Regions from separate parts of the Sphingobacterium lactis genome, predicted to be linked through region 1. Evidence: riboswitches for the same ligand, from Rfam matches in the RefSeq annotation. Region 1 holds a riboswitch; the other holds the start of a gene.
What was found. Region 1 has a riboswitch for thiamine pyrophosphate ahead of thiM (hydroxyethylthiazole kinase). Riboswitches for the same ligand answer to the same signal wherever they lie in the genome.

Region 1 (6,363 bases):
CTCTATGCATCAGGGATCAATAAACTCACGGAAAGCGAATATGGCGATGGTGCGGCCTATATTGCCGAAGCCACCCGCCGAGGCGATGATGACGCCAAATTGTTTGCCCATTCCATGCTCGCCGTTCAGGATGATATGACCCTGATGCCGAATATCAATGTCGGCAACTTGCGGTTCTCTCCCAATGGAAAATGGCTGGTCGGTTGGGCCAGTTCCGGTGATTTCACACAAGTGCTCCAAGTCTGGGACGCCATCAACCGAAAACCGATCAAGCAATTGGGACAGGTCAAGACCAAACAGGCGCGCTATCCTTCTTTTGATCAAGCCAATCGGGCGTATGTTACCACAGTAGATAATTCGATTGTACGGTATGATATCGACAAAGATAAGCTTGAAACCATTCGCGCCAATCCGGACAGCACGTTTCTGACCATCTCCGCGGTTTCCGGCGACGGAAAAATGGTGCTCTTCAAACAAATGGAAAAGCTATACCTCCTGAATACCGAAACGAAGCAGGAACAACTGTTGCATACCCTTTCGGGATATCCATTGGAGACCTCTTATTTTTCGCCAAAATTGGATCTCTTGCTTATAGGGATTGCCCATAAGGAAAAAAATGAATGGTTATTCTTTGATATCACCACTCCTACACCAACAATGAAATTACGTAAAGAAACACCGTATACTTCAAAACCACCAGCATTTAGTCCGGATGGAAAGCAGGTTGCCTTGTTCGGTAATTTCGGCATCAACTACTATAATCTCGTGACAGGCCAAGAATGGACCAATACGCAGGTAAATACAGCCAAATACGTCGGGTTTACAACAAATGGTCAGCTGCATGCCGGAAATAATGAACAGATCGCACAGCTTAACCTCACGACTGGTTCAGTTGCCAAATCAACGGCACTGCCGGGAAACGTTTTCTTTATCAGCCCACTAACGAAGATGTTGGAACAGGATGATATGGCTTTACAATATAACTCGCCAAACTGGAATCAACAGCTGGTCAGCTCGGATAACCAAACTTTTATCGATAATGTCAAGGCTGCACCCTTACAATTGGCGCAGTACTTTGAACCCAATGAACTTATCGTAGCTGTACCGGGAATTACCGAAAATGTAGCCTACACCATCTATAAGGATAGTAAATCCATTGATGAGCTCAACCTCGAGAACGGAACAAAAACGAAAAATATCATTACCGCACCTGAGAACATCGCGACTATTATCGTGCTGCATAAAACCAAGAACCTGTTGGTGAAAGGCAAGAGTGGTAAAACATATTTCTATGATCTCACCAGCCGCAAACCAATTGGAAAGGCGATCGATGCTCAACCCAAATTGTACATCTTCAAGGTGGATGAGAAAGAGGTCGCTTCCCGTACCGGAAAGAATAGCTTTGCTGCCTGGGATATTGCTACGGGCAAGCAAATTTTCAAGTATGAAGAGAAAGCAGAAATCCCCGGATTCACGATATCTCCGGACTTTACGCAGGCTATCCTCGTTGGATTAAGCTCGTGGAAGATTGTCGACCCGCACAGTGGAAAGGTGCTGAAAGAGGAAAAAGGAACACTGAGCAGTGGCCGATATTCCAATACCGGAAAATACCTCGTACTGACGGATAACAACGGAAGTACCAAGCTGTTGAACAGTACGGATTACAAGGAAGTCTTTTCGTTGAAGACCATTGAATTTCCGTTCATGATGTTCAATAATGCGGATGATGTGTTGGCCATCTCGGATGATGCGGACCACATGCGGCTCTGGAACATCGAAACAGGGAAACCCTTTGGACAGCGCATCCGGGTGAGTAAATATTCCAAATATTTCCACTTCTCCGAAGATGACAAGCAAATCTTTGTTCAGGATGATGGAAATGGGTTGCAATTTGTGACCAAGATTGTCGATGCCCGTACAGGAAATATCCTGACGATGCCATTTATGAACCAGAAGTTTTCGAATATCTTCGTGCTTCCGGGCGATAAAAAATTGATGACCATTGAGGAGTTGGTGCTCGGGAAAACGGTGAATACCTGGGAAGTACCGGGACAGGTGGATATGTCCAATGAGCAGGTGGCTCGCGATCTGGAGAAATTCTACGGCAAGAAATACGACAATGCATCAGGAGCGATCTTCCCATTCGTGGATACTACTGGGAATTACAGTACCTGGTATTTTGATGATCCTTTCCTGCGGAGTATTTCCCCGAGTTCGAAAACGAGTATCCTGGAAATCCTTCGGCAAAATTATCCGATCAAAACCGACGCGAACCTGCAGCTATTGGCCGTGACGCACATCTACCATCCATTGGCACGCGCTATGGTGGCCAACCATTACAGCAGCAAGCCCGAAATGCAATATATTGGGCAACGTCTGGTCGAGGTTACAGAAAAACAGTTACTTTTAATAAAAAACAACGAATTGAAGGCTGAGGTGGAGAAACTCCTCAACGAAGCCAAATCAAAATTAAAATAGATGAAGTTGACAAGAAGACAGAAAGGACTATTAGGGATCCTGTTCGTGGTGGTATTGCTGGCGCTCTCCTGGATTGGACTATCCAAGATGTTTCCGGAGAGCAATACGCTAAGGTATCTCCCGGACCGCATCTATAGACTCATCAAGATCGTCTTCGGGTCAGATCCTTCCGGTACGGGCTTGGAACAGCAGGATGTACCTTGGGAACTGATCGTTGCCAAGATCGGCACTATCGGCATTCTGATCTTCGGCGCCTACAAGATCATCCAAAAGGTGTTCTCCGAACAGATCAACCTGTTGAAGGCATCGGTTAAAAAGAACCATGTCATCAGTGTTGGTATTTCGAAAAAAGGAAGGCAGCTGATGAAGAGTTTAAAGGAAGATTACGGCAAAAAGGGCATCGCGATTGAAAAGGAAACAGCCCATGCGGATATCAAGTCAGTCACCAAAATGGGCCATCTGGTCATCATCGGCAATGCGGATGAAGAGAACACCCTGCTGGAAGCGGGTATCAAACGTGCCGATAGCCTGATTCTCTTTCTGGAAAATGAACAAACTGTCATCGAAACCTATGAAACGGTTCAAGATATCTATAAGAAGTCAAATTGCACGAACAAGCTCCGTTGCTTTCTGCACCTGAGCAACCCACGACTGGTCGATCTGGTGAAAAATGCGGAAATACAGTTCCAGGACAAACAGCTGGAACTCCATTTCTTCAATGTTCACAAGATGATGGCCAGGATGTTCTTTGCCCAATTGCCACTGGATTTTGCCAAGCAGGGGAAATCCGTTGCCCATATCAACCGATTGGTATTCTTGGGATTTGGGGAATTCGCAAAAGCCATGGTCATTCAGGCGTTACGTGTATTCCATGTGGCCATCGAAAACAATACCGAAATCCATATTTACAGTCCGCAGGCAGATCGTGACCAACGCCTGTTCGCGGAACAGTATCCCATGGCGCATCATATTTTTCCGGTCCATTTTCATGTCTTTGATGGCACATACAATGCGCTGTTGACAGATCAAGGATTAACAGAAAAAACTGAAAGCAGCCTTCTGGTCTGTGCCTTCGATGATGACCAGAGCAATTTAAACGCTGCATTGGAAATCCTTAATAAAACACAGGAATCCAAGCTGCCGATCTATGTGCTGAATGCTGAAGGCAAAGGTCTCCGTAAGATCATGCGGAGTGCCTCGGATACCGAAAGCCTGAATTTCTTCGGTCAATTGGAGGATATATCCAATTGGGAATTTATTACTGGTGAGAAGCAAGATCGACTGGCGCGAGCCATCCACGACGACTACACCACGTTGCTTTCCGGAGCGAGTTCGGAGAGTGCCCGATACACCTCGAGTTGGCCGACCTTACGCGAGGACGCCAAGGATGCCAATCGCGCGCAAGCCGATCACATCCCTTATAAATTTATCCTGACACAACGGCAATGGCCCGTTCCGGAAAAGGAAGTTATCACCTTTACAGCAGCTGAGGTGGAGACCCTTGCCATTATTGAGCACAACCGTTGGATGGCACACCGTTATCTCAATGGCTGGGCCTTCGGCGAAAAACGGGACGATCAACTGCTCCTTCACCCCTCACTGGTGCCTTGGGAAATCCTGAGCGAAAGTGAAAAGCAGAAGGATCGGGACACAATCTTGCGCATCAAGAGCCTTTTGAAAGGGTAAGTGCGCTGCATTTGAAATTCCAAATAGTTTGGCCTATATTTGATTGGCTTTAGGGGTATTCTGAAAAGAATTGAGAGAGTCCCTTTGAACCTGACGCGGATCATACCGCCGTAGGGAAAAGCAAACGATCGTGATCGATTTATACTGCTATTCTCCTGCCCTCAAGCCATTATTTCGTTAAAAAGAAGAAAGATGGAAAACGACATTTATCATTTATTGTCCCAAGTCCGCGAAAGAACTCCCCTCGTGCAGAACATCACCAATTTCGTGGTCATGAACAACACCGCCAATGCGCTATTGGCTTTAGGAGCATCTCCCATTATGGTGCATTCCGAGGAGGAAATCGAAGAGGTTCTGCAGTTGTGCGACAGTTTGGTCATCAACATAGGCACCTTGAGCAAACCTTGGGCAGAAAATATGCTGAAGGCGGCACGCGCAGCAAATGCCTTGCATAAACCTTGGATTCTAGATCCTGTTGGGGCTGGCATCTCCACACTTCGAAATGATATTCTAAAAGAGCTCCTGGCACTACGCCCTACGGCCATCCGTGGGAATGCATCTGAAATCTTGGCTTTGCAGCATTTCGACACGAAGGGTAAAGGAGTCGACAGCACTGCGGATAGCAGTGCAGCGGTACGTGCCGGCAAGTTCCTTAACCGGCAATATGGTTCCGTTGTCTGTATATCCGGGGAAATCGACTATATCATTTCGGATCAGGAAATTGCTGAGGTGGTGAACGGGTCCGTGATGATGACCAAGGTCACTGGACTTGGATGTACAGCTACGGCTATAACGGGTGCCTTCTTGGGGCTTGGAACATCGCCATTCGATGAAGCCATTGCAGGGGTCGCCATTACCAGTCTGGCTGGGGAGATGGCAGCCAGCATGGCAAAGGGTCCAGGCACACTGCAGCTCAACCTGTATGATATCCTCTTTAACCTTTCGAAGGAACAGATCGTGGAAAACCTGAAAATGCGCCGGTATGCCCATTCATCCTAATTTCCCCTATCCCCTATACTTGGTGATTTCGGAAAAAGACTGTGTGCATCTCCCCTGGCTGCAAGTCGCGGAGGAAGCGATTCGCGGTGGAGTGGATATCATCCAACTGCGGGAGAAGGAACTGGATACAGCAACTTTTATCCAACGAGCAATGGCCCTCAAAGCATTAACAGACAGGTATGGCATCCCCTTGGTCATAAACGACAATGTGGAAGTCGCTTCCGCCGTGGATGCCTGGGGTATCCACGTTGGCCGAACCGACCGACAACCGCAACAGATCCACGAGGAATTTGGCCATAGGTTTCAAATCGGCTGGTCGCTGGAGCTCCTCGATCAACTGCAGGACCACAACATGGATTTTGTCCAGCATCTCGGCGTCAGCCCGATCTTTCCGACACCGACCAAGACCAACACCATTACAGCCTGGGGAATGCATGGCATCCGGGATCTTCGGACCCAAACCGACAAACCCCTGATTGCCATTGGTGGCATGCAGCTTGCCCATGCACACGAAGCTTTCACCGCCGGTGCCAATAGCATCGCCGTAGTATCGGCCATCTGCTCCAGCCTGGACCCCCGGAAAGCAGCTGAAGAACTTAAAAATAGCTTATCATGAACAACACATCCCGATACCATGTCCCGACCGTACTGAGCATCGCAGGGTTCGATGGCAGTGGTGGCGCTGGTATCCAAGCCGATACCAAGACCATCTCCGCCCTGGGCTGCTATGCCATGAACGTATTGACAGCCTTGCCCGTACAGAATACCCAGGGCGTAAAAAATATATTCGACATTCCTGCACAGGCCATCCGCGAACAGCTGGATTGTATCTTCGAGGATACCTATCCCGACAGCATCAAAATAGGTATGGTGCATTCCACGGCGCTGGTGGAGATCATCGCAGAAAAACTGGAATCCTTTACCGGGCCCCTTGTTTTCGACCCGGTGATGGTCTCTACGAGTGGGCATAAATTGATCAACGATGACACCATTTCGGCCATCAAATCTTTACTTTTCCCCTTAGCCTCGCTCATCACGCCGAACATGGACGAAGTCGCCGTCCTGGCCGGGCAGCCCATTACCACCTTGGAGGACATGGAAAAGGTATCCGATCAGATACTTAACCTGGGCTGTCAGGCAGCCCTCTTGAAAGGTGGGCACCTGAAATCAGAAACCCTCACCACCCTCCTGATCCAAAAG
Region 2 (6,363 bases), 1.3 Mb from region 1:
GCTACGCTGATTTCATCAAGAATCCTGTGCTGACCAAACTTCCGACCGATAGCCTGACCATCGTGACGGGACCAAAGCCATAAGCGGCAGCAGATAGCCCCAGATAAGCGGTAGTTATGCGGCTATGCTTAGAGTTTCAAGCGGACTGGACGCATAACGTTAAAGGGTTTCCACGTGTAGGCTTCGGCTTCCTGATCGATAAATCCAATCCCCGGCCACGGCAAATGGCAGCCCATGATGGCTTGTCGGTCTGTCGCACGCTTCCTTAATATTTCTTGTCGTGATTCCACCGCCGCATCAAAGTCACTATCCCACGCCGTGCCCCATGCAGGTTGTGAAATCAGCACCGGACTATGGAATAGATCCGTAGTAAAATGCAAGGTGCGACCTGCTGACCCAATGGTAAATACCGTATGCCCTCCGGTATGGCCAGCGGCCAGTTCAGGCACTATATTCTTAAATAGGGGCTCCCCATAGGAAATGCGCTGCAAACGATCCTCGATCTTTCCAAGCACGGCCCGTGCGAAATCAATATTCTCCTTGCCCACCTTATCACCTTTGGAATTGGAAAAATCTGGCTTATCATCGAACCAAAAATCAAACTCCCGTGCTGCAATATGATACGTGGCATTCGGAAAATTGGGCAATCCCTGCGCATTCAATACCCCTCCAATATGATCGATATGTGCATGCGAAATAATGATGTCCGTCACGTCCGAAGCCGCAATCCCAATACCTGCCAAATTTCCCAATAATTTGCCGGCAGTTTCGCCAAAGTAATGACCAGCACCGGTATCAAATAGGATGACTCGGTTATCGATCTCCAACAATAGGACATTGATGGGACCTTCCATATTTTGTTCGTTAAAATGGTACTTACGCATCTCTTCCGACAATAATTTAGGGGCAATTCCCGGGGCAAGGATGGGCTGCAACCCTTCTGCAGCAAAGTATCCATCAGTCAGGATATACCCTTTAACTTTTCCGATTTGAATCGGAAGTGACGGGAATCCGTTAACCACTTCCTGCCCCTTTGCGGAAGCAACCTGACTTAAACCGTGTAGGCCAATGCCCATGATACCCAACGCTTTTAATACCGTTCTTCTGTTCATGTTTTTATTTCAAAGCTAGGCACCAATAGTCCTTTTGTCAAGTATGTACTTTTTTGTACCTTAGGGACGAAAAAGTATGCATTACTGATTTTCAACACCTTACAAATAAATAAAAATGGAAGAAAAGGCAATTTGTGCAGTGGACTTCGCCTTTCGACGGATTGGCGGTAAGTACAAGGGTCGTATTTTATGGTATCTCCACGAACGGGAAACGCTCCGGTATGGTGAGCTGAATAAAACCATCAAGGATATCACCACCAAAATGTTGACCCAGACCTTACGCGAACTGGAAGCCGATCAATTGATTGTCCGAAAGGTCCATCAGGTCGTTCCACCAAAAGTTGAGTATTCCTTGAGCGAAACGGGCAAGGAACTGATCCCCTTTATTACATACCTCAATGCTTGGGGTACCAAACAGATGCAGAAAGAAAATATAGCAGAAATAGGCTGTTAGGGGTTTAAAGCCGGATATGCAACCCTTTCCCTGATACCAGGAATTGTTTCATTTCTTAAAATTATTTCTTTTGCTGGTTTGTATTCCCTATCTTGCCGATACTTTAGGGGTGTCTGCACGAGGTAGCAGGCTGAGATTTTACCCTTACAACCTGATCTAGGTCATACTAGCGGAGGGAAAAGTAAAATGTCTTCATGGGTGCGTCCTGTACCACTGTAGTCATTCCTAAAGTTTTATTCATCAATGGATTTACAGGAATGCTACTAATCGTCAATCATCAATCAAAAATTTACAAGCCTGCTCCACAAAATCTGGAGGAGCTTCTTGCTATCGAATTAAAGCCGCATAGCAAAGGAATCGCTGTGGCCGTTAATGGCCAGGTTATCCAAAAGGCGAATTGGGCGAATTGCCCGTTACAGGAATCGGACTCAATACTAATCATTACCGCAACCCAAGGCGGATAAAAGCACAAAAGACATGAAAGATCAAGCCATTACTTCAGCAGGATTTCCCAACTCCCGGAAAATATACATTCCAGGTTCGCTTCACCCCATCCAGGTGGCCATGCGCGAAATTACCCTCAGCCCGACCAAACTCAGCAATGGGGAGCTGGAAGTGAATCCACCCATCAGCATTTACGATACCTCAGGTCCATACACCGACGAACAGGCATCGATCGATATTCGCAAAGGTTTGCCACGCATCCGTGAGCAGTGGATCATGGACCGCGGCGATGTGGATACGCTGGCACAGATTAGCTCGGTTTATGGGCAACAACGTTTGGCCGACAGCCGATTGGATGAACTACGCTTTGCCTACAACCATAAAGCGAAAAAAGCTAAGGAAGGCCAAAATGTAACGCAATTGCACTATGCGAAGCAAGGGATCATCACGGCAGAAATGGAATACATTGCCATCCGCGAGAATCAGCGGATCGAGCAATTGCAACAGGCAACGCCGGGAATGGCCCAACAGCATCCGGGCGAAAGCTTTGGCGCAAATACACCGAAAACACATATCACGCCGGAATTTGTCCGTCAGGAAATAGCGGCCGGTCGTGCCATCATTCCCAATAACATCAACCATCCCGAAAGTGAACCCATGATCATCGGGCGGAACTTTTTGGTGAAAATCAACGCCAATATCGGCAACAGCGCCGTAAGCTCCAGCATCGAAGAAGAGGTGGAGAAAGCTGTATGGGCCTGCCGATGGGGTGCTGATACGATTATGGACCTGTCCACCGGCAAGAACATCCACGAAACTCGCGAATGGATCATCCGCAATTCACCCGTACCCATAGGGACAGTACCTATCTATCAAGCATTGGAGAAAGTGAAAGGTGTGCCGGAGGATCTGACTTGGGAAATCTTCAAGGATACCCTGATTGAGCAGGCTGAGCAGGGTGTTTCCTATTTCACCATCCACGCCGGCGTCCTGTTGCGCTTTATCCATCTGACGGCAAAACGAGTGACGGGCATTGTATCTCGCGGCGGATCGATTATGGCCAAATGGTGTCTTTATCACCATAAGGAAAACTTTCTGTACACCCATTTCGAGGATATCTGCAAGATCATGAAGCAGTACGACGTAGCGTTTTCCTTGGGGGATGGGCTACGCCCGGGTTCGATTGCGGACGCCAATGATGCCGCCCAGTTTGCAGAATTGGAAACGCTGGGTGAACTGACCAAAATTGCCTGGAAGCACGATGTGCAGGTCATGATCGAAGGACCCGGACATGTGCCCATGCACATGATCAAGGAAAACATGGACAAACAACTGGCAGCCTGTGATGAGGCACCATTCTATACCTTGGGCCCATTGACCACCGATATCGCACCTGGATATGATCACATCACCTCCGCCATCGGTGCGGCCATGATCGGATGGTACGGTTGTGCGATGTTATGCTACGTGACACCAAAGGAACACCTGGGGCTACCCAACAAAAAAGACGTGAAAGATGGCGTCATCACCTATAAATTGGCTGCCCATGCCGCCGATCTGGCCAAGGGACATCCCGGTGCGCAGTACCGCGATAATGCCCTGAGCAAGGCGCGCTTCGAATTCCGCTGGGAAGATCAGTTCAACCTTTCCCTGGATCCCGACACGGCGCGAGAGTACCATGATGAAACCCTACCTGCCGACGCCGCAAAGGTTGCCCATTTCTGCTCCATGTGCGGACCGAAGTTCTGCTCCATGAAAATTACGCAGGAAATCCGGGAAGCCACCGAGGCTGGCATGCTGGAGAAATCCAAGGAATTTATTGAAAACGGAAAAGAGATTTACCTATGATCGTGAGCATCACCCTACCCCATCAGCAATTCAATGAAACACGCTGGGTGAACCTCCTTTTTGAGGAGGGCCTGCAGAAGTTACACATCCGAAAGCATGGCCAAACCGCCCGGTACCTGGAAACCTATATCCAGGAAATTGACAGCAACTTCCATTCCCGATTGGTGCTGCAATCCCATCAGGAATATGCCCAGGAATTTGGGCTCCAGCATATCCATTTGAATGAACAGGACCGCAAGGCCAATCGGCATGTCGAGTTTGACAGCTATGCGCTATCCACCTCGACCCATAGCTTCCAGGATTTCAACGACCTGACCCCCATTTGGAGCTATGCTTTTCTGAGCCCTTTCTACGCCAGCATCTCCAAACCCGGGTACGGCATTGATTCCACCCTGCTCCAGGAATTCCAGTTGCGGACCAATAACGCTGTACAGCTGATCGCACTTGGGGGCATGCATAAGGATAATATGGAAGAGGTCGTGAAAAATGGCGTCAATGGCGTTGCGCTCCTTGGGTCGCTCTGGAATGAGACGGATCCAGTGGGGTATTACCGCGAATGCGCTAAAAAATTGAAGGAATTACGAAATGAAAACAATCAGTAGAATACAGTATATATCGAGTGGCGAAACGTTCCATGAACAGCTGCAGCATATACAAATGGCTCTGGATCTAGGAATCGACTGGGTGCAGGTTCGTTGGAAAGGCGCTCCGGAGGAAGACCTGATGGCATTGGCCATAACCGCCAAGGAACGCTGCCAAGCCTATGGTGCAGCTTGCATCCTCAACGATCACCTGAAAGTAGCAAATGCTATCGGTGCCGACGGTTTACATCTAGGACTGCAGGACGCACCGATTTCAGCTGCCAAAGCCTTGTTGGACACTAAGATCATTGGCGGAACAGCGAATACCCTAACGGATGTACAGCAACGGATAGATGAAGGCGTCGATTACATCGGCCTGGGACCTTTCCGATTTACCACGTCGAAACAGCAGTTGAGCCCGATTCTGGGCATCAGCGGTTATATGCAGATTTTGGACCACCTCAATACCCATGCGACCCCCTGTCCGCCGATTATTGCGATCGGTGGCATCCAGACCCGGGACGTACCGGCACTGATCGAGATTGGCGTACATGGTATCGCGATCTCCGGTCTGCTGCAACAGCACCCAGAGGAAATATCCATTATAAAATCATATTATGAACACATTACTGAACATCAACAATAAAACCTTTCAATCGCGTTTATTTCTGGGCACCGGTAAATTTGGCAATCTGCCCTTGATGGCGGAGGCCATTACCGCATCGGGCACCGAATTGGTCACCACGGCGCTGAAACGCATTGATCCCAACAATACGGGGGACGAGTTACTGCAGCATCTACAGATTCCGGGCGTGCAGCTCTTGCCCAACACATCGGGTGCCCGAAATGCCAAGGAAGCTGTATTGGCAGCACTACTGGCGCAGGAAGCATTGGAAACGAATTTCGTCAAACTGGAGATCCATCCGGATCCGCGGTACCTGATGCCCGACCCCATCGAAACCCTGCGTGCCACCGAAGAGCTGGCAAAACTCGGCTTTGTGGTCATGCCCTATATCCATGCAGACCCCGTACTCTGCAAACGATTGGAGGATGCCGGGACTGCCGTCGTAATGCCGTTGGGTGCTCCCATAGGTAGCAACAAAGGTATCCGTACAATTGATTTCCTGGAAATGATCATCGAGCAAAGTCGGGTTCCGGTTGTTGTCGATGCGGGAATCGGCGCACCTTCCGATGCCGCGAAAGCTATGGAATTGGGTGCCGATGCTGTCCTCGTAAATACAGCAATCGCCACCGCGGAGCAACCCGTTCTGATGGCAGAAGCCTTCAAAATGGCCGTTATTGCAGGCCGCATGGCTTATGAATCAGGGCTTGCGGCCAAAACAAGTCAAGCTATTGCATCATCCCCTTTAACAAGCTTTCTAATCGAAAACGATGACTATTAACGAAATCCTGAACACCTATAGCTGGGAGCAGGTGCACAAGCTCGTGTACAACCGAACCGTTCACGATGTCGAACGCACGTTAGCCAAAACGAAGCTCGATACACTGGACTTTTTAACCCTGATTTCCCCTGTAGCCGCACCATTCTTGGAAGAAATGGCTCAACGCGCCAAGACTATTACCCAGCAGCGTTTTGGAAAGACCATTCAGCTGTATGCGCCGATGTATCTCAGCAATGAATGCCAGAATATCTGCACCTACTGCGGATTTTCCATGGACAACAAGATCAAAAGGAAGACGTTGAACGATAGCGAGATCATTATGGAAGCGCTAGCCCTCAAGGCTATGGGTATCAACCATGTACTTTTGGTATCGGGTGAAGCCAATAAGATTGTCGATATGCCCTATTTCCTACATGCCATAGCGCTCCTGAAACCCCACTTCGCCAATATATCCCTCGAAGTCCAACCCCTATCTCAGGAGGATTACAGGGAATTGCATCTTGCAGGGGTCCACACGGTTC

Region 2: it holds a riboswitch for thiamine pyrophosphate, as region 1 does, so the genes downstream of both, thiS (sulfur carrier protein ThiS) here and thiM (hydroxyethylthiazole kinase) in region 1, are expected to answer to the same signal.

What each region holds. Positions count from the first base shown of each region.
Region 1 is NZ_CP049246.1:2,209,001-2,215,363, reverse strand. It holds gene G6N79_RS09710 (TIR domain-containing protein) at 1-2,478, shown strand, start outside; gene G6N79_RS09705 (NAD-binding protein) at 2,479-4,164, shown strand; TPP riboswitch at 4,206-4,298, shown strand; gene thiM (hydroxyethylthiazole kinase) at 4,357-5,163, shown strand; gene thiE (thiamine phosphate synthase) at 5,147-5,779, shown strand; gene thiD (bifunctional hydroxymethylpyrimidine kinase/phosphomethylpyrimidine kinase) at 5,776-6,363, shown strand, end outside.
Region 2 is NZ_CP049246.1:3,500,816-3,507,178, forward strand. It holds gene G6N79_RS15310 (hypothetical protein) at 1-83, shown strand, start outside; gene G6N79_RS15315 (MBL fold metallo-hydrolase) at 129-1,112, opposite strand; gene G6N79_RS15320 (winged helix-turn-helix transcriptional regulator) at 1,228-1,566, shown strand; TPP riboswitch at 1,662-1,761, shown strand; gene thiS (sulfur carrier protein ThiS) at 1,824-2,030, shown strand; gene thiC (phosphomethylpyrimidine synthase ThiC) at 2,044-3,858, shown strand; gene G6N79_RS15335 (thiamine phosphate synthase) at 3,855-4,460, shown strand; gene G6N79_RS15340 (thiamine phosphate synthase) at 4,444-5,085, shown strand; gene G6N79_RS15345 (thiazole synthase) at 5,057-5,842, shown strand; gene thiH (2-iminoacetate synthase ThiH) at 5,832-6,363, shown strand, end outside.